DNA from 3 places in the Paenibacillus xylanexedens genome. Region 1 is predicted to be linked to each of the others. Evidence: riboswitches for the same ligand, from Rfam matches in the RefSeq annotation. Region 1 holds a riboswitch; each other region holds the start of a gene.

Region 1 (7,199 bases):
CCAATCCAGTCTCCATGCCATACCTTGGCCTGCTCCACCTGAATGAAAGGTGTTTTCCCACGCCATCCGGTGAACTGTTGCAAGTCCAGTGCAGGCAGATAGGCGGGTGATACAGGCGAAAAGGATGAGTCGTGAGATATGGGGGATATACCCGGTGTATCGGATAAGCCAGACGATTGCTGTGCTTCCAAACTTGAGATGCCGTGATCCACACACACTTGAAGCTCTCCAGAAGCACTTCCCTCTTCTTGCTTAGCTGCCTGCTCTTGCTCCTCCCATATGCCTGGATACCAGATTCCATAAGCCTTCAGCTTGCCCCGTTCATCCGTAAATACCTGCTGTGCTGGCCCATCCGCCACAATCTTTCCTTCAGGTGATAACACAATGATGCGGTCGACCATATCCACAATCTCGTTTATTTTGTGTTCAACGATGATGATCGTTTTGTCACTGGCGATTCGTTTGACGGTATCCCACACCTGGGAAGTCCCCTCATCATCCAGCAGTGCAGTGGGTTCATCCAAAAACAATACCTCCGAATCCATGGCAAGCATCGAAGCAATCGCAAGACGCTGCTTCATCCCCTGAGACATGGACTGGATCAATACACGATTCTGTTCAAAGGATAACCCCACTTGTTTCAGATAATATTCAATCAGAGCAGGCATCTCTTCACGCGGAATATTTCGGTTTTCCAGCACAAATGCGATCTCTTCATCCGTAAAGGACATACAGAAATGGGTATCCGGATCTTGAAAGACCACTCCTGCTTGGGCGGGAACCTGAATATCATCACATTTCATCGGAATCTCTACCGAACGTGGAATTAAACCGCTCAAAATTTGCAATAACGTCGATTTACCGGAGCCACTCGGGCCAAGCAACAGCACTTTCTCTCCTTGACGCACAGAAAGAGACAAGCCTTGAAATACCAAGGCTTTCTCTCCCGGGAACTTGCATCTTAGATTTGTCACACTTACCGCTTGCGAATTCCCCTCTCCGCTCATCTAATCCAGCGCCTCATAATCCTGTTTCGATACCGGTCTGAGTGAGCGTGTTACACCGGTCAGTTCCAATGCTTTGGCGAGATAATAAGCGAACACTCCTGCAATCAAAATGCTTCCGATGAAGCGGAATCCGATAAATAACGTATAATTCCACGCCGAGAGTGAATCAATATACCCGTACTGGTAATCCAACAAAAGCGAAGCTGCTGCAGCTCCTATGGCTGCAAGACAGGTGACAAACAGATTGGTTTTGCGATACAAAAATGCGGCGAAGAATATCTCTGCTCCCAATCCTTGCAACAGACCGTATACAAGTGTGGACATGCCCCATTCACTACCCAGAAAAGCACTTACCGTTGAAGCCGCAACTTCGGCAAGAATAGCCACGCCTGGTTTACGAATGATAACAAAAGCAAACGTGCCCGCCATAAACCACATACCGTAGATCATCTGCTCCGCATGAACGCCAAATGGTTTCATTAAGTCATATGTAGGTCCCCATATCTTGTAAATCACCCCAAACACTACTGCGATCACGATGGTTACCAGAATATCCGTTAGTTTCAATCGCTTGTTGCCTGCTGTTGTTGCCATGTTCTCTACGTCCTTCCTTTGTTCCCTGTGGGGGTTATAAAAGTGTGTGTTCAAAAAGAGTGGTTTTCAGTACCAAGAAGATGGGCTGAATTCCATATTCGATGCTGATGATGCCGTCAGGCATCCTTCGTAATCAAAAGCAGACTTTTTGAACAACCTCTAAAAATAAACGAAAAAGCCTCCCCGGTTCCGGGCAGGCCTTACGTACAGTGTACAATCCTCACAATGATGTAATGGATGGATGTCGAAAATACGGAATATCAACCAGCACCCCTCCGTCATGGCAGATACACCACCACAGTTCAAAGAGGTCTGTTGTTCATCCATGTTCATTCCCACAATTCACCCTTACATATCGCAAATCCATGTTCTCTACGCTGGCATTACCCAGATCAGATGTACGGTCAGCGGCACAAGGCCACTCTCTCAGCCCAACTTCATTGAGCTCCCGGTTCACTTATTTCATTGCTTCTAATGTACATCAGATGGGTATTTGTGGCAATGGTCTCTACAAAAATCAAAAGTTGTCATAGGAAAAGGCATCCCCCTGGATGCCTTTTGGACATACTTCACGATGTGAAATAGCTACCTTATCCGTACACGCCTTCAATGCGTATTCCAAGGTATCCCTGTTCTTAATATTGCGTGTTCCCAGACTGGCTCGTTTTCCCCGAAGCAAACCCCTTGAACAACGTTGGTACTTTGGAATAACGGGTATTCGTAATTTTCCCTTGTGATGAGCTGCTGTCTGTACGCATAATCGAATCTTTTACATTAGAAATGTTGGAGTTATCCAGCGTCATGTTAACTGCAAAGGAAGTTCCACCATTTTGGCGAACCAGTTTGCCAATATCATCTGCACGAAAATTTTTGATGTTAATTGTTCCAGCTGCATTCATCTGGAACACTTTATCATAAGCCTTATACGCTGCCCCACCGGTAATGTTAACCGTTCCGGCAGACTTCAATGTCAGAGCATCCTCGCCCACGTCCTCCCAGACTACATTCGATATATTACAGTTACCATAACAGTGAACACCATCAGCAGCTGGTGATCCAATGTTTACGTTTTTGAGCGTGGCCCCTGCCTCCAGACGGAAGACTGGCTTCTGATTTTCTGCTTGAGATCCGTCGCCCAGTGTGGAAGGATTGGCTACAAATGTTTTACCTTGGCCGTCATAGGTCGTGCCCTTTGGAACAACAATCGTTGAATTTACAACGGTAGGTGCAGCAGCAACCGGAGCTACACCAAATACGGAAGCAACCAAACCAGCCGACAGCAACAACGTCAATATTTTTTTCATAACTTTATTCCTCCCTTATTCTCTCGTTTTTTGGTAGAGTACAAGCCTGAGCTTGTCCTGAAGTTCGTCAGAGGTGCACCTCTGTCCGAACCACAACCTAATCCTACCAAATAAGGAAGGTAACTAGAATAATCATTAGATCAGATATATCATGACATCGCACAATCCCTGTCTTATCAGCATTTTTTGCATATCAGGTCACTCAAGCAATATGCTGATATCAACCTCTGGTATGCTCATTTGTAACGTATGTACCCCTCACTTATTCCCCGGTAACAAAGAAAGACCACTACATTTGTCTCCAAATGTGTGATCTTGAATGGCTTCTGGCTTGCTGATATAAGATATCAGGCTCCGAATCTCTGACGATAACCGCACTTTCGACACAACTCTTCCACAGCTTCCCGCTTGGAGAAGCCATATACCAGATTGTTCGCTCGCTCACCCTCAATAATCTCCGAGAATGACTTCTCGTGCACATTACCAAGGTTAATCACACCCTCGCCATCGAGACAGCATGGAACCACCGTTCCATCCACAAGCACAGCTGCCTGACCACGCAATGCATGGCAAAAACCTTTGCCGTCATCTTCAGGTGCATCCAGACTCGGCCACTGGAACTCATGGTCCTGATTCAGATATACATTTCGGGCAATTTTGACCCCGCTGCCTGGAACCACTTTTTCCTCAATGCGGAAGTCCAGATTGAACTCACGTTCCAACACTTCAAGGGTCTCCCGATTTCGATTCATCTGAGCATTTGTGAAGTTATCCTGCGTCAGATTCCACAGTCGGAATGAGATGATGACATTGTGCTTAACGGCCTCGTGTACAAAGGACAAAATATGACGCAGGTATCCGTCACGGTCTGTTGAACCTTCATGCCCATCGAAGCTGTGCAGGGAGAAATTCATCTGCCGCAGCGCCGGTTTGCCAAGCAATTTATGCTGAGTCTTGGGCAAGAGTGTACCATTCGTTGTAATGTTCACCTTGAGTCCCTTCTCATGTGCGGAATCAAGCAGCAGATCTATTTTGGGGTGCAACAAGGGTTCGCCTTTGACATGTAGATAAATATGATTGGTGTGTGGTTTAACTTGATCCAGTATATTGTTGAAGACTTCAGGGTCAATGAATCCTTTGGCACGCTGCGTCTGAGGACAGAAGCTGCACGCCAGATTACAGATACTTGTGATCTCAATATATACTTTTTTGAACGTTTTCAACTCGGGTCCCCATTCTGCCTAGGAGGGAGAACAATCCCACCTGCATTTGTGATCCGGCCAATATGCGCCACCACTATTATATCGGGTTCATGAGCCAAGGTAAATTGTTCAGTTGTTCGGCTCTGGCTCCAAGTTCATCTCAAGAATTCCATCATGCTGCCTCTTTACAGTTCATGTTCGAGTGATATATGCTGAACAGACAACTGCATATCTTGAACTTTTGCACTAGGGGAGCCTTGCGGCTGAGACGAATATGACTATTCGGACCCTTTGAACCTGATCTGGATCATACCAGCGGAGGGAAGTGGAGCGGCCTTTTAGTAAGCGGAATTTTTTCATGAATGTGAAGATAAATTGCGGATTTAACTTACAGACCCACTCATTTCTCCGGAAATGGGTGGGTCTTTTTTGTTCCTTTTGCAGAGTACAGGATGCCGTTGTTATTCCAGCAGTCTGACATCAAGGGGGGAGGATCAGATGAACAACCATGTAACCATTCACAACGTTAGCTTCGCTTTTCCTGAAAAAAAGGATTCACCCGTGCTCGCCAATGTGTCGCTTCAGGTTCAACAAGGAGAATTTGTCTCGCTCATCGGCTCCAGCGGATCAGGTAAAAGCACACTCTTCAAGCTGCTCGCAGGCTTGCTTGAGCCAACCGTTGGCACCATCGATATAGCTGATGTACCGCAAGGACAACGGCTCGGACGAGTCGCTTATATGCCGCAGAAAGATCTGCTGTTATCCTGGCGTACCGTCATGGAGAACTGCATGCTGCCTGCCGAGCTTGCACCAGGCCGACAGAACAAGGAGAAGCTGCGAGCCGATATCATCGCAGGATTGGCAAGGTTCGGCTTGTCCGGTTATGAGCAGGCCTATCCAGATGAGTTATCCGGCGGCATGCGGCAGCGGGTGGCATTGCTGCGTACCTTGCTTACAGGCGGGCAGCTCATGTTACTGGATGAACCCTTCGGTGCACTCGACGCCTTAACCAAACGAGAAATGCATCGCTGGTTGTTGGAGCTGTGGGAGGACTTTGGACAAACCGTGCTGTTCATTACACATGACATTGAAGAAGCCCTGCTGTTAAGTGACCGTATCATTCTGTTAACTCCAGGAAGGCAAGGTCAGCAGTTGCGGGAGATGACAGTTCCTTTACCACGCCCAAGGCATTCGGACATGATCTACCAACCGGCTCTCGTGCAGATGAGACGACAACTGGAGGAACAATTACATGCAAAATGATAGAGCTGAGGTTAGCGTTTGGACGTGGTGTTTAAAGTGGCTCTCGAGGTCGTTTTCCCAATATGGTTTGTTTATTATGCTCATGTTCTTATTAATGGCGATCTGGGAAGTGATTGTGCGTATGGGATGGGTGCCCTCCTTCATCATTCCTGCACCCACGGCCATCGCAAGCTCACTGGTTGAACATCGCCGTCTGCTGTTGACCATCCATCTGCCTGCTACCTTTATGGAGGTTGTTGTTGGTTTTGTCTTGTCCATAGTGACTGGAATTACGCTGGCAACAGGCATGCATATGAACCGATCGATTGAAAAGGCCTTGTATCCCTTCATCGTAATCAGTCAGACCATCCCGCTGATTGCCTTGTCTCCCGTGTTCATCCTGTGGTTTGGCTATACGTTGTGGAGCAAAGTCGCCGTGGTGTTCCTAATCGCGTTCTTCCCCATTGTGGTCAGTACCTATGATGGACTCCGCCAAGGCGATCCGGAGCAGCGTGAACTTTTGCTCACCATGGGCGCCAGCAAGTGGGATATTTTTTGCAAACTCCAGATTCCACTGGCACTTTCCTCTTTTTTCTCGGGGTTAAAGATGTCTGTGGTGTACTGCGTGGTTGGGGCAACGATTGGCGAATGGCTCGGTGGCAGCAAAGGTCTCGGATACTTCAGCCGCCGCATGTCCAGCAACATGAACACGGATGCGATGTTTGCCGCCATTTTGCTGTTATCCCTGCTTGGAATCGTTTTGTTTGTACTGATTGCCTGGCTAGAGAAACGATTTAGCATACGGCGGCATGGACATGGAGGCAAAAGAAAAGTTGGATAATACTTAGACAGAAATTAGATGTAAACAAAACGATGAAATGAGGAACTTCATTTATGAATAACAAAGGTATATACTCCCTGCTTCCCATCATGCTCATTAGCCTTTTGCTGATCGTTAGCGGATGCAGCACCACGAATACCAGCAAAAACACGCCAACAACAGACTCTGCAACCCATGCACAACAAATAGACAAGTCTGCAACCGAACCAGCATCAGACGCCAAAGATAGACTGTCCATCATGCTCGACTGGTACCCGAATGCAGTACATTCCTTCATCTACGTCGCTCAAGAAAAAGGATACTTTGCAGATCAAGGTCTGGATGTCGAAATTCAGATGCCTGCGGATACCAATGATTCACTCAAACTTGTTGCTGCCGGAAAAATTGATCTGGCTCTAAGCTACCAGCCCCAAATTTTGCTCGCTCGTGGCGAGAACATTCCTGTACGTTCCATTGCTGCTGTTGTTCGCCACCCCCTAGTGCATCTGTTGACCGAAGCGAATGGCAACGTAAGTTCACCCAAAGATCTTGAAGAAAAGACTGTTGGTTATTCCTCCATTCCTCTGTACGAAGCGATGGTACGCACGATGATCAGTAAGGATGGCGGCAATTCCGACAACATAAATCTGGTCGACGTTGGGTTCGATCTGATTCCTTCGCTGGCTTCCGGACAAGCGGATGCGATTATGGGTGGTTTTATTAACCATGAACAATTGATTTTGGAGAAAGAAGGACATGCCATGAAATTGATTAACCCCGTCGATTATGGTGTGCCTGATTATTATGAATTGGTCCTGACTGCAAGTGAAGCTGGCATTGAAGCGAAAAAAGACCAACTTACCCGGTTCGTCAAAGCGGTCCAGGAAGGACAGAAATATGTGACTGAGCATCCAGAAGAAGCCTTGAGTATTCTGCTCGCTCATGAGAATGAAACATCACCGCTTGACCCGGAGATCGAAACTAAAAGCCTGGTAATTCTGCTACCACTCATGAATGAAGAAGGCCAACC
Region 2 (7,199 bases), 3.0 Mb from region 1:
TAAGCTGGAGCAGTTGCTGGAAGAGATGGGCGATATTCAGGAACAACTGGAGCAGGGCGATTTTTATCTGATTGACGTAAAAGTCGAAGAGATGGCCAATGGTCTTGGTTTGTCCGCAATTGGTCTTGATCGGGATGTCGCAGCTCTAAGTGGTGGACAACGTACCAAGGTGCTTCTTGCCAAGCTTCTGCTCGAGAAACCTACAGCTCTTTTGCTGGATGAGCCGACCAACTATCTGGATGTAGAGCACATTGAATGGTTGTCACGTTACCTGAAGGACTACCCGCACGCGTTCCTCTTAATCTCCCATGACACGGAATTCATGAATGAAGTCGTAAATGTCATTTATCATTTGGAATTTGCCAAATTAACGCGATATGCAGCGAACTATAACAAGTTCCTTGAGATGGCTGATATGAATAAAGCCCAGCATATTGATGCGTACGAGAAACAGCAAGAGTACATCAAGAAACAGGAAGATTTCATTCAGCGTAACAAGGCACGTGCTTCAACTTCTGGTCGAGCGAAGAGCCGGGAGAAGCAACTGGACAGAATTGAACGTATTGATCGTCCAGATGAAGCGGCCAAACCAACGTTCAAATTCAAGGATGCCCGCGCGAGCAGCAAAACGGTCTTTGAGGGCATTGATTTTGAAATTGGATATACGTATCCTTTGCTGCCCAAAATGACAATGACAATTGAACGTGGTGAGAAAATTGCCATCGTAGGTTGTAATGGTGTGGGTAAATCGACGCTGTTAAAAACCATCCTGGGAAAAATATCTCCACTTAGTGGAAAGACTTTCTTGGGAGATTATCTGGAAACGGCCTATTTTGAGCAGGAAGTTCGTGCTGGGAATATCACGCCGATTGAGGATGTCTGGAATGAGTTTTCACATCTGACCCAAAATGAAGTCCGGGGTCATCTCGCTCGCTGTGGGTTGAAAAATGAGCATATTACCCGTCCGCTTAACATGCTGAGTGGTGGAGAACAAGCCAAGGTTCGGTTATGCAAACTCTTGATGCGTGAAAGTAACTGGATTCTATTCGATGAGCCGACGAACCATTTGGATGTCACAGCTAAAGCTGAGTTACAGCGTGCCTTGCAAGAATTCAAGGGAACGGTGTTGCTGGTATCTCATGAACCTGATTTCTACGAGGGTTGGGTTACCAAAACATGGAATGTTGAAGAATGGTCTGAGAAAAACTAGACAATTCAAGCAACGCTTAATAGAAATGAACGGTGACAAAAAAATCCTTCTATGGTAACATAGGCTACAACTTCATATGAACACTAGGGGGGCCGCACGATGTGGCTGAGATGGAAGAATGCGATTCCGGACCCTTTGCACCTGATCTGGATCATACCAGCGTAGGGAAGTGGCGAGCGCGTTTCAGTGAATGATGTGAGCAAACGGCAATTCGAAAGAATTCAACCGTCTTGCTTAGTAAATTGAAACATGCAGTTGCGTGTATAAGGTTATGGCTATAAGGTCTATAGCTTTATTGCACGAAATGAACTGTATGTATCAGTCAGTCATCTGGTCCTATAATTAATACGCAGCCACTCCCCTACGGGAGTGGCTTTTTTTGTTTTCATAGCATTCACGCCTGGAAGGAGATGAACAGTACGGTATTTTCTCATGAACATGTACACGGATCATTTGAACTGCATGTTGTATCTACGGGTGCAGGGGATCAAGCATCTTTTGTAAAAGCTGCAAAGGACGTTTGGCCATGGGTGGACTATATTCACATACGAGAAAAACAACTCACATGGCAAGACAAGATCGGTTGGGCTGAAAGTCTGCGTGGTATTGGCGTTCCATCTTGTCGTATCGTTATCAATGGTTCAGAGCTACCTTCACAGAATGATATCTATGGCGGTGTACATTGGGGGCAAGATGCAATACGTAACTACAACCCTGCTGTTATAAGCAATGTGCAGCGACTTCGTCTGGGTGTATCTGTTCATTCAATCGATGAGGCAAAAATCGCTGAAGAACGGGGAGCCGATTACCTATTCTTCGGGCATGTCTACGCAACCAACAGTAAGCCGGATCTTGAACCAAGAGGATTATATGCTCTGGCTGAAGTGTGCTCTGGTGTCTCCATTCCTGTCATGGCGATTGGGGGCATCGAACCGGGAAACATTCACGCTATTCGCTTTGCAGGCGCACAGGGAGTCGCTGTGATCTCGAATGTATGGGCGAGCGATTCCCCGGATCGGGCGGCTGCATTATTAAGGCAGGCTATCGTTGCTACAGAAAGTCTGAGTCGCTGAATCAAGGAGATGAGAGGATGAAAAAGATCATTACTGATAGACCGGATAAGATTCATGCAGAAACGATTATTGTAGGTGGAGGCGTTGTTGGTTGTGCCATTGCGTATGAGCTTGCTTTCCGTGGACAGGATGTGCTGTTACTGGAGCGTTCGGCGATTGCAGGAGGCACTTCTTGCGCGGCGGCTGGAATGCTGGCGGCAGATAGTGAGGATTTTGCTCATCCTTTGATGGCTAAGCTCGCTAGGCAGAGTAGACATTTACTTATTGAGCAACAGGTGCTAATGGCTTCACTCAGTGAGGTAGAGACTGGCCTGCAACGCCAGGGATTCCTAACTCCTTTTCGTTCATACAGTGAATTAAGTAGTTATAAGGACAATCGGAAGTCTGCGTTGTCTGCTGATGAGGTGTGGTGGGACCGTTCCGTTGTGCAACAGGAGGCATCATGGCTTAACAGAGATACGTATGGAGCCTACTACAGACCTTACGAGAGTGAGATTCTTCCAGTCCATCTAACGAAGGCATATGCTGAATCCGCTCAAGCATTGGGAGCACGGGTTATGGAGGACATACAGGATATACGTCTGCAAGCAAACGAACACGGCGTGCAGGGGATCACCACATCGATCGGTGAGATGAAATGCAAACATGTCATTATAGCGGCTGGATTACAGAGTGAAGAGTTGATGAGACATGTGAATCTGAGCTTGCCTGTGTGGTCGGTAAAAGGTGAAATAGCCGCCGTTCAGTTCTCAGATGAACATGCAGGGTACAGACCTGACAGAACGGTGTATGCAGAGGATATCTATATTGTTCCCAAAGCCAATGGAGAGGTTTGGCTCGGGGCAACCAGTCTGCCAGGCAGAACGGATTTGAACGTTTCTGTACAGGGTGTTCAGAAGCTATTAACAGCGGCTACCCACTGGGTGCCTGGGATGAAAGAGGCACAATTTTTGCGGGCGTGGGCAGGCGTAAGGCCGGCAACTCCGGATGGTCTGCCTTATATAGGTGCTTGCGAAAGTGTTCCCGGGCTGTTTGCCGCCTTTGGACATTACCGTAACGGTATTTTGCTCAGTGCGATAACAGGCAGACTAATCGCTGAATTGCTCGCGGGCAAAAGCTCAGAAGAGCTCGGAATTGAGGCACTGAGCCCTGAGCGATTGAACAGAAAGGGAGTGGTGCAGTGAATATCATCGTTAATGGTCAACGGATGGAGATTGAAGACAGATTGAATCGTGTGGATAAACTGCTTCAATCTTTTGATCTGCAAGTCAAGACTGTAGTTGTAGAGCTGAATAAGCATATTTTAACCCGCGAGTATCATGAAACGACAGTATTAAGAGAAGGCGATCGAATTGAGATTGTACATTTTGTAGGAGGCGGTTGATGATGTTGAACATTGGTAAATATACGTTTGAGTCCAGATTGTTGCTCGGAACAGGCAAGTTTTCGGATCTGGAAGTGCAAACTCAGGCTGTGGAAGCATCTGAAACGGAAGTTTTGACCTTTGCTGTTCGTCGTCTGAATTTGGAGGAACGTAATCAGAAGCACTTCCTGGATACGTTGGATCTGGATAAATACACACTTCTTCCGAATACGGCAGGGGCTTCCACTGCGGAAGAGGCGGTGCGGATTGCCGAGCTTGCGCGGGCTTCAGGACTTTGTGATATGATAAAAGTCGAAGTCATCGGAGATGGAATCACGTTACTCCCAGATCCGATTGAAACGTACAAGGCTTGCGAAATTTTGCTTGAAAAGGGCTTCACGGTATTGCCTTATATTTCGGATGATGTCATTCTGGCCAAAAGGCTACAATTGCTTGGTGTACATGCTGTAATGCCTGGCGCTTCTCCCATCGGAGCGGGCAGAGGCATCATCAATCCCTATAACCTTGAGATCATCATTGAGCAGGCCGTTGTACCTGTAATTGTGGATGCAGGATTGCGCTCCCCAAAAGATGCTGCTTATGCGATGGAACTTGGTGCCGATGGCGTATTGTTAAATACAGCCGTATCCGGATCCGGGGATCCAGTGAGCATGGCTAAAGCGATGCGATTGGGGGTAGAAGCGGGTAGATTGGCATATGAGGCAGGCATGATTCCCGTAAAGCGTTATGCAGCAGCCAGTAGTCCGGTGGAAGGAATGGTTCATACATGACAGATCAAATAACATCTTCCGAGCAGGCTGATCGTTATTCCAGACAGGAACGGTACGCGCCACTTGGCAAGGAAGGCCAGGCCAGATTAAAGGGCAGCAGAGTTTTAATTGTAGGCGCTGGCGCACTCGGAACAGGAATTGCAGAAACGTTAGTTCGTTCAGGAGTCGGACACTTAACGATTGTGGATCGTGATTATGTGGAGTGGAGTAACCTGCAGCGGCAGCAATTATATGTAGAACAGGACGCGCTTGAGCGGATACCGAAGGCAATGGCGGCGGAAAAACGTTTATCTGCCATTAATTCCACGGTCTATGTGGAAGGGAAAGTGTTGGACGTCAGAGTAGATGAGTTGGAAGAACTCGTTCAGCATACAGACTTGATCATGGATGCAACGGATAACTTTGATACCCGACTACTCATTAACGATATGGCACAGAAACACCGTATTCCCTGGATTTATGGTGGATGCGTAGGTAGTTACGGCATCACCTATACGTTTATGCCCGGAGATACGCCATGTTTAAATTGTTTGCTGGGTGAAGTCCCTCTGGGTGGAGATACCTGTGATACGTCTGGCATCATACCTCAAGCGGTACAGATGGTAACGGCGAATCAGACAGCAGAAGCGATGAAGTTACTTAGTGGCAATGCCAATGCATTGAGATGTAAGTTATTGTCATTTGACGTGTGGAGGAATGAATACATATCCATCAATGTGGATGGTGCGAAAAAGCAAGACTGTCCTTCCTGCGGTACTTCGGCAACGTATCCATATCTTTCTGCATCCAATCTGGAGAAAACCGATGTGTTGTGTGGCAGGGACACCGTTCAGATCCGACCTGCACGGCGCATGAATCTGGATCTTCAACATACAGCAGATCGCCTGAACAGGCTTCAAGAAGGAAAAGTGGAATCCAATCCGTTTCTGGTTTCTTTTACAACAGGAGTCCATAGAATGGTCATTTTCCAGGATGGACGTGTCCTCGTACACGGAACAAAAGACACAGCTGAAGCACGTACGCTCGTCCATCGTTACTTTGGTTAAAGCAAGAAAGAAGCAAAGTCTGTTCCCTTGAGGGAATGGACTTTTTCATTTTACGGCATGCTAACTGTACCAACCATTGCTGCGAGCAGCGGGGATAGAGACAGGCCGGGTGAAAAACAGTGAAAACAGCCATTTTGCTGATTGGAGCAGGAGAACAGGTCAGCCTTATTCAGGACTTATTATGTAGCGAAGGGTATGAGGTGCAACAAATGGAGTGGTCTGAACTAAACCAATCCGTAGAGCCTTCGTTACTGCATATTAACCTGATCATCCTGGTAGACCGGGAAGAGGGGACGAAACATTGTGGCCAGGATCAGAAATTAGAATTAAAACGATGGTTAGATAAAGGTCAGGTTATACCTCTACTGGTTATTACTTCAAATGCATCTCCTCAGTTCATCGTGGAATGGCTGGATTATGGAGCTAATGACGTGATGGAGGAACCTATCCACATGACCGTGATGCTTGCCAGAATACGAAATTTATTGCGTGTTTTTGCGAATGCAACACCAGAGGGTGAGGAAGTAATTGTAGTTCATGATCTTAAAGTGAATTTGCGCTCAAGAAGGGTAAGTCGTGCGGGTGAATACCTGACATTAACACCAAAAGAGTACGAATTGCTGGAATTTCTGGCCCTGCATGTGAATGAAGCATGTACCCGGAGTGATATTTTGCGGGAAGTATGGGGATATGAGTATGCGATGGATACCAACGTTGTGGATGTGTATATCAAACATCTGAGGGTAAAGGTGGATAAGGGAAGAAGTGTGAAACTGATTCATACTGTGCGTGGGATCGGTTATATGCTTCATGATAAAAATTAGATTTTCACCGCATTCCATGAATCACCAGTTTAGAGTGTGGCAAAAAGAGGGTGAAAAATAAAAGACCGGATAGTAACCTCCGGTCCTTACTGATTAGCTATGATGTGATTCTAAAGCACACGACGAGCTTTAACATACGTTCTCTTCCAAGTACCAGAGTCCAGATCAGAGAGGGTTACGCCTGGAGATCCGTACGTATGCAGAATCTTACCATTTCCCGCATAAACGCCTACGTGAGTGACATTGGAACCGGTAGAACGACTACCACTGGAGAAGAATACCAGATCTCCGACACGCAGATTAGCTTTGGACACAGCTGTGCCTTCTTTGGATTGGCTCACGGAAGTGCGCGGCAAGTCTACACCATACTTTTTGAAAATATATTTCATAAAAGAAGAGCAGTCAAAAACTTTGGTTGTTGAGGTTGAAGCACCAAATTTATATGGAGTTCCAGTGAATTGTTTACCATAGTTAACAATCTGTTGACCTGTGGATACAGAAGCAGTTGCTGCCTGTGCAACAGGTGCGTTAGTCATTAATACAGCTCCAAAACCTAGTGTAGCGCACAACCCGACGGTTACGGCCTTTTGGACAAAGATGTTTTTTTTCATGTTAGTTAGTACCTCCAAAATTCGTTTTCGTTAAGTTGCTAGAGCGAGTATAACAGCTTTGTAACAGCCTAGAAATTGGATAGGGAAGTGTAATCCCTTGCGCCGCAATGGTTTGGGTATGTTTATTAAAATATGATTAAAAATGTCAAAAAATCAATCATTGACGTATGGAGGATAATGATGAAACAACAAAGACCCTTGAATATCAAGGGTCTTTGTTATGTGTGAACCTATTTTCTTCGTTGAATCACTGGTTACAAAAACGTAATAAATAATTATAA
Region 3 (7,199 bases), 340 kb from region 1:
TCCTTCTCTTAGATAAAAATGGACACCGGACCCTATTCGAATCCGGTTATCAACCGTCTTTCCGCAGCTTGGCGGAAGGGCGGTTATTGGCGTTGAGCCATAAACGACTGTACAGTTCTCAGGCATGTTTCTATAATGGTTTAAATATCTAAGAGATCCATGACATATACGAACTGTAAAAGGGGACTTAACACATGATCACCATTGGTTGTTTTCACGCTCACTATTCCAACATCGCCTTAATTGAAGAAACGCTTGCTCCTTATGAAGTTGAATTGGTCCATTACGTCGATCCAGGTCTGGACCGTCTTAAACATGACGCTGACTTTTCGGAGGTCGTTATTCACGAGAAGGTAGCCCAGACGCTCCAATGGATCGCAGAGTGTCATGCCAATGCCATTCTGGTTACGTGTACCCTGTTTGCGACAGTATTGGAGCAGGAAGCCATACAGGTCCCTGTGCCTGTGATCGGCATAGATGATCCGTTATTGCAGGAGATGCGGCGAGTACCAGGAGATTACATAATCGCATTCACCAACCCGGCAACCGTTGAAGGAACGATGGCACGGTTGAATCAGGCATTACAACAAGAGGATGAGAATGGGCAACTACACGTTGCCAAGACCTCTCAGACGGAAGCGGTGTGCATCCCTTGGACATTTGAGTTGATTATGCGTGGAGATCAGCAAGGGTATCTCGAAGCGGTACGAGAAGGCTTACAGCAGATTGCTGAGCAGTATCCGGGTAAAACGGTAGTGGCAGCCCAACTGTCTATGGCTCCCGCAGCTGCACAGGTTACAGTAGATCGCGGTATTCCAATCCATAGCCCGCTGGCATTGCTTGCGGCGTATTTGGAGAAGAATTTGGGCCTGGCTCGACAGTAGATTCATCAAACAATTAATTGATACAAATTGGATGTGCTCCTGTGATCTAGTTAAGAGTTAGTAGAGTAAGTATAAGTATGTTTAATTTATTATTTACATAAATACATATTAATCCTAATTTTTAAAATAATAATTAAATATACATAATTTAGGTATACAAACCTAGGGTTATATGATAAATTTATATTGTTATAATTTAACAAATTACTCAGAGGGTGAGGTTTTACATTGAGATTATTGCGTTTATCGAAGTTACTGTTGGTTTGCTGTCTATGCCTATTACTTATTCCTACCAGTGCTTTCGCTTCTGCAGAGAATAAAACTGTGAAATTGGACATAACTTTATTAAAGCAGGGTATTCCTTATGAAGTAATAGAATCCTGGAGCCCTGAGTTTAAGAAAAGTCTTTCGAAAGAAGATGGATCAATTGAAGTAGTGGCTCATGAAAAAGCCTCAGCACCTGAATTCAACGGAGAGGTTGGACCACTCGGAAATATCAAGGATGATCAATTTGACTATTATATAACCATAGTTCGAACTGATAATGTTAATAATCGTGAGCGGTTTATGGTTGCATTAACAGGAAAGTGGAAATCAATGCCTTTTTGGCGCTTATCTGATGCTTATGGCGCTTCTTTTGATAAAGAAATTTGGAGAACAGTGCCAGGTTCTGGGTATTATGAAGATAAAGTCAAGTATAGCGGAAACTCTACGTTTACAACTTTAGGAAGTGGACGTAATTTCTCATATACTGGTGAGAATGGTGTTGGATTCAATGCTGATCTCAAAGGGGGCATTATTATAACAGAACAGGTTGCCTCTGCCGTCTTTACAATAGAACATAAAAAGCAAGGAAATCAAAGTGGTCTATCTCAAATACAATCCAATTACTACCACATTAAAGGTACGGGCAGTGTAGGATTGAGTTTTGGAGCTCTAGAGGTTAGCTTCTCAGGCTCTGCTGATAATGATTCCAGAGGTACACTTAAAAATTTTAATTATTAATGAAGTCTTTGTTAAATATGTATATGTAATATAAGGTAGAATAAAGTTAAATTCAAAAAAGAGAACGATATAAAAATCGTTCTCTTTTACACATTTCACTCAACAAGAGAGGTGAATAAATTAATGCGATTTTTATATATTCTTATCTTGTTCCTAGTCGGTATGGGTTCTTCCGCACTTCTACATGCTAGTAATCTTAAACTTTCTGATGGCGTGCTGTTTGTCATCGCAGGCATCCTATTTCAGATTTGGCGTAAGTTGGATTGAATCCAAAAGTTACGGTGAAGCGGGTTTGGCCTTGTCCAAACATTAATCAATATTTATAATTTAAAGCTTCAAAAAACCTTCATCACCTGGCTCCCTTAGGAGCGTGTCCGATATTCCTCGGCCTTTTCCTGCATCCCGGTAGCTACAGCCTCATTCTCGGACAATCCTTTATCAGCGGCAAAGGCACGAATGTCCTGCGTGATGCGCATGCTACAGAACTTTGGTCCGCACATGGAGCAGAAATGAGCTTCTTTGGCCCCTTCTGCTGGCAGCGTCTCATCATGGTAGGACAGCGCACGTTCAGGGTCTAGTGACAGGTTGAACTGGTCCCTCCAGCGGAACTCGAACCGTGCTTTGGACAATGCGTCATCCCGGCGCTGAGCACGCGGATGTCCCTTCGCCAGATCGGCGGCGTGAGCTGCGATCTTGTAGGCGATGACCCCTTCCCGCACATCATCCTTGTTGGGCAGGCCCAGATGTTCTTTTGGCGTAACATAACAGAGCATGGACGTGCCGAACCAGCCAATCATGGCTGCCCCAATGGCGGACGTGATGTGATCGTAACCCGGGGCAATGTCGGTCGTCAGCGGCCCCAGCGTATAGAACGGTGCCTCTTTACATATCTCCATCTGCAAGTCCACATTCTCCTTGATCTTGTGCATCGGCACATGACCCGGGCCTTCGATCATCACCTGCACATCATGCTTCCATGCGATCTGCGTCAGTTCCCCAAGCGTAGCCAATTCCGCCATCTGAGCTTCGTCATTCGCATCGTAGATACTGCCTGGACGAAGTCCATCTCCCAGCGAAAACGCCACATCATACCTTTTCATAATCTCGCAGATTTCTTCAAAATGGGTGTACAAAAAATTCTCCTGATGATGCGCCAGACACCATGCTGCCATAATGGACCCGCCCCGGGACACAATGCCTGTCATTCGCTTGGCGGTCATGGGGATATAACGCAGCAGTACACCTGCATGAATCGTAAAGTAGTCCACGCCCTGCTCTGCCTGCTCAATGAGTGTGTCACGGTACAACTCCCAGGTCAGCGCTTCTGCTTCGCCATTCACCTTCTCCAGCGCCTGATACAGCGGCACCGTACCAATCGGCACAGGTGAATTACGGATGATCCATTCCCGGGTGGTATGAATGTTTTTGCCTGTGGACAGATCCATTACGGTATCCGATCCCCAGCGTACCGCCCAGGTCATCTTCTCGACCTCTTCCTCGATGGATGAAGATACAGCAGAGTTGCCAATGTTGGCATTGATCTTCACATGAAAATGACGACCGATCAACATCGGCTCACTCTCCGGGTGATTGATGTTGGATGGCAGAATGGCCCGTCCACTCGCCAGCTCCTGCCTCACAAATTCCGGTTCCACGCCTTCACGAATGGCGGCAAACTCCATCTCTGCCGTAATGACTCCTTGCCTCGCGTAGTGCATCTGGGTCACACAGCGTCCTGGCTGTGCCCGCAGCGGTTTGCCACGTAATCCAGGGTACTCTTCGGCTCCAGCTCTCTTTCCTCCGGGCTTCAGTCCGTTATCCACCGGTTTAACCGTACGGCCTTGATAAGCTTCGACATCGCCGCGCTCTGTGATCCAACGGGTGCGCAGGGCTGGCAGACCTGCACGGATATCCGCATGAAATGCGGGATCGGTCATCGGGCCGCTCGTATCGTAGACACGTAGCGGTTCGTTATGCTCCACCCCTTGGGGAGTATTCGTGTCATGAAGGGCTATCTCACGCTCCGGTACAGCAATGTCCGGCCGTGAGCCCTGAATGTAGACTTTGCGGCTGCCCGGAAAGGGCTGAACCCGTCCGGCCGCTCCTGTTTCTTTTTCCACCTGCTGACCGTTATGTTCCTGTTCCATCGCTTGTTGTCCCGTTTGATTTCCTGTACTCATGTTCGCTTTTCTCCTCCTCAGTGTTCGTCGCTTGTTTGGTTGGAATAGTCATTAGCTCACTTACGTACCTGTCCCAAATCATGCGCATTGCAGAGAAGAAAGAGCGATCCTACACCAGACCAGGGGAGACACTTTTCATGTACAGTTAACAACAGACGGAGGCTACCACAGATCATCGATCTATAAGACTCCCCTCCTCATCCAAGCCCACTTCCGCAGGTTATCGAAAAAGAAGCCCATAAAATCCGCGCTATATCGCCCGTTCCCTGTATATAAAAAAGCCGGTCCCCGAAGGAACCGACTTTTATGTCCATCACCAATAATGCACCTTTATGCAGCTCCTTAACGGAGCCCTACAAGGGTCACATCATGTGGTGGTTGTGGTCATATCGCCGATTACTTCCCTACGCTGGTATGATCCAGATCAGGTGCAAAGGGTCCGGAATCTCATGCGATTCCGTCTCAGTCCGGACAATTCGGACTCCCCCAGTAACGTTAACAAGTTGCGGCTTACATAAGCCGCCGTTCATATTCAATGAAGCTGGCCCCGCTGGGCCGTCCATAACAGAGTAGCGCAACCGGAACATAAAAACAACCTTTATATTCCAAATGATCAACTCTATTGGAGAAAAACCTTACCTCAGCATCAGGATAACATGAGCCCCATTTGCGTAGCAGCATCCTTCAACACAGGTGCGTATTCATGCAATGTCTCCTGCGAAAGTCGACTGACAGGTCCCGAGACCGAGAGGGCAGCTGCGATATTGCCTCTGCGATCCATAATCGGTACAGATACCGCGGCAGCTCCCGGCTCACGTTCCTCATAACTCGTGGCATATCCGTTATCCCGGATATCTATCATTTGTGCCAAATACACCGCCGGATCAATAAACACCGGCCATTCCGGCCCGTTCATCAGTTCTTCACGATCCTCGTCCGTGGCAAACGCCATTAGGACTTTGCTGGAAGCGCCCACAGACAGCGGGAGTCTAACACCCACTGGAGCGACTCGGCGAATCGCCTGATCACTTTGCACAGCCTGAATCCGAATCCGTTCACTCCCATCACGCAGGTACAGACTCACAGTCTCCCCCAATCGATCTCTCAGTCGCTCCATCGCAGGCAGTAGCAGAATAGCGGGATCATCACTACGGGACATATGAGCTGACAGCTCCCAGATTCGGATGCCAAGTCGGTACTTCTCTGTTGCTGCATCGCGGATCACGAACCCTCGATCTTCCAGCGTAGCCATCAAACGGTGCACTGTACTTTTGTGCAGGCCGATCTGGCTGGCAATTTCGGTGAGTCCCAGATCACTGCGTGTGGTAAAACATAATAATATATCCAGCGCCCGTTCCACAGCCCGGACGGTTAACTTGCGATCTTCCATGGCATAATGCCCTCCTCATGTTTCATCACATGAAACTTGGTTACATAAATTATATGAGAAACGGTCTCATCTGTAAACCAAAAAGAGCCAAAATCAAAATAGGCCAACGTGTAAATTTTTCCTTTTTATAAGACTTAATCCCCTGTAATTTGCACACTAAGGTAATGTTACCCATATATCTTAAGAACTATATAACAATTGCGTAACAAATGCCCTCAATCAATTGACTTTGACTATATTGGAACATACGATAAAGATATATTACATTAAGATATCGCTCTGAAAACAGGCTCTGAAATCGACGCAATTCTCTTATCATGTCGTTGTTATCTTCAACTGAACTTCAAAGGAGGGGCATTCATGTATCAATCATCCCAGAGCGAAGCCCCGCTGCAAACAAAAGTGTCCGATCTGCCCTCTTCCCTATCACCGAGGCTGATTCGGTTCAAACATATTATCGTAGCGTTGCTGCTCTCCGTTGTATTTTTTCTACTGTTTTGTTTTATTGCACTGCATGGTTATATCGCATGGGTATTATCCAATCCAACGGTAGCGCCTGTCTTCTCCAATCCGATGCAAGCCAAGAACATGAAGTATGAAGACATCACGTTCCCGGCAGCAGATGGCAGCCGCACGATGCAGGGATGGTATATTCCTGCTGACAATGCTGCAAGCAAAACGATTATTTTCAGTCACGGCTATGGTGCTAATCGTGAAGAAACATGGGTACCCATGTATGACCTGGCACACTATGCCCATCAACTTGGGTTCAACGTGGTGATGTTCGATTACGGCTTCGCTTCTCAAGTGAACAAAGCTGTAGCCACAGGTGGCAAAGCTGAGTCACAGCAATTGCTGGGTGCCATCCAGTTCGCCAAGCAACGTGGTGCGCAGGAACTGGTTGTCTGGGGCTTCTCGATGGGTGCCGGTACAGCGTTACAAACCGGACTGATTACGAAGGAAGTGGATGCAATGATTCTGGACAGTGCGTTCCTGCTGGAGCCAGATACGCTGTACCACAACATTCACAACCAGATCGATCTCCCGCGTCAGCCTACACTGGAGATCATGAAACTGTTGTTCCCTGTTCTGAATGGTACCGGATTACAACAGATTCCATACCAGGAAGTGAAAAAGAAAGATTATCCGTTCCCGATTTTCTTCATCCATGGTACAGAGGACGAGAAGGCGCCTTATCCAATTGCGGAGCAACTCGCCGCCAACCAGACCAATCCGTACTCGGATGTATGGATTGTCCAGGATGCGCATCATGAGTTGATCTTCCGGGAGCATCCAAAGGAATATCTGCGCCGTGTCTCAACTTTCCTGAGTCATGTAACGAAAACAAGCAGTGACGATGTGCAAAACACGAATAATGGAGAATAACCAAATTTCAATCACCGAACTTTTCGTTGATTCCAGAGCCCTCAGGGGCTCTTTTTTTTGCACTCATAGGACAACAAGCTCGCGGAATATACTCTTGGGACGCATGAACAGACGGTCTGCATGCAATGTATTTCATCTGAAGGAGGTTCAACATAGATGAACTGGTATGAATATGGTCACCTGCTGCCTCTGCGGACATTGGAGGAAATCCGTTTCTGGAAAGAGCAGGAGAAAGAACATACACTCGTCATTCGTGCCCTGGTTCCTGATCTGGAGCCCCCATACGTCAAGCTACTGGAGGAATGGGAGGTTACCTTTGCAAACAGTGAGCGAGTAGCCAATCAGCTTTTAAAA

What was found. Region 1 has a riboswitch for thiamine pyrophosphate ahead of BS614_RS08295 (ABC transporter ATP-binding protein). Riboswitches for the same ligand answer to the same signal wherever they lie in the genome.
Region 2: another riboswitch for thiamine pyrophosphate. It lies ahead of BS614_RS21245 (thiamine phosphate synthase); the one in region 1 lies ahead of BS614_RS08295 (ABC transporter ATP-binding protein).
Region 3: another riboswitch for thiamine pyrophosphate. It lies ahead of thiC (phosphomethylpyrimidine synthase ThiC); the one in region 1 lies ahead of BS614_RS08295 (ABC transporter ATP-binding protein).

The regions. Positions count from the first base shown of each region.
Region 1 covers NZ_CP018620.1:1,877,919-1,885,117, reverse strand. Annotated here, with positions in the region: gene BS614_RS08315 (ABC transporter ATP-binding protein) at 1-1,007, opposite strand, end outside; gene BS614_RS08310 (ECF transporter S component) at 1,008-1,601, opposite strand; gene BS614_RS08305 (pectate lyase) at 2,237-2,905, opposite strand; gene BS614_RS08300 (radical SAM/SPASM domain-containing protein) at 3,253-4,128, opposite strand; TPP riboswitch at 4,346-4,448, shown strand; gene BS614_RS08295 (ABC transporter ATP-binding protein) at 4,606-5,370, shown strand; gene BS614_RS08290 (ABC transporter permease) at 5,360-6,190, shown strand; gene BS614_RS08285 (ABC transporter substrate-binding protein) at 6,244-7,199, shown strand, end outside.
Region 2 covers NZ_CP018620.1:4,863,237-4,870,435, reverse strand. Annotated here, with positions in the region: gene BS614_RS21250 (ABC-F family ATP-binding cassette domain-containing protein) at 1-1,210, shown strand, start outside; TPP riboswitch at 1,286-1,395, shown strand; gene BS614_RS21245 (thiamine phosphate synthase) at 1,621-2,283, shown strand; gene thiO (glycine oxidase ThiO) at 2,301-3,467, shown strand; gene thiS (sulfur carrier protein ThiS) at 3,464-3,667, shown strand; gene BS614_RS21230 (thiazole synthase) at 3,670-4,437, shown strand; gene BS614_RS21225 (ThiF family adenylyltransferase) at 4,434-5,483, shown strand; gene BS614_RS21220 (response regulator transcription factor) at 5,603-6,307, shown strand; gene BS614_RS21215 (C40 family peptidase) at 6,418-6,918, opposite strand.
Region 3 covers NZ_CP018620.1:1,539,546-1,546,744, reverse strand. Annotated here, with positions in the region: gene BS614_RS31425 (hypothetical protein) at 1-16, shown strand, start outside; gene BS614_RS06980 (hypothetical protein) at 195-884, shown strand; gene BS614_RS32105 (hypothetical protein) at 1,113-1,889, shown strand; gene thiC (phosphomethylpyrimidine synthase ThiC) at 2,252-4,036, opposite strand; TPP riboswitch at 4,454-4,567, opposite strand; gene BS614_RS06965 (IclR family transcriptional regulator) at 4,716-5,459, opposite strand; gene BS614_RS06960 (alpha/beta hydrolase) at 5,820-6,845, shown strand; gene BS614_RS06955 (Fe-Mn family superoxide dismutase) at 7,002-7,199, shown strand, end outside.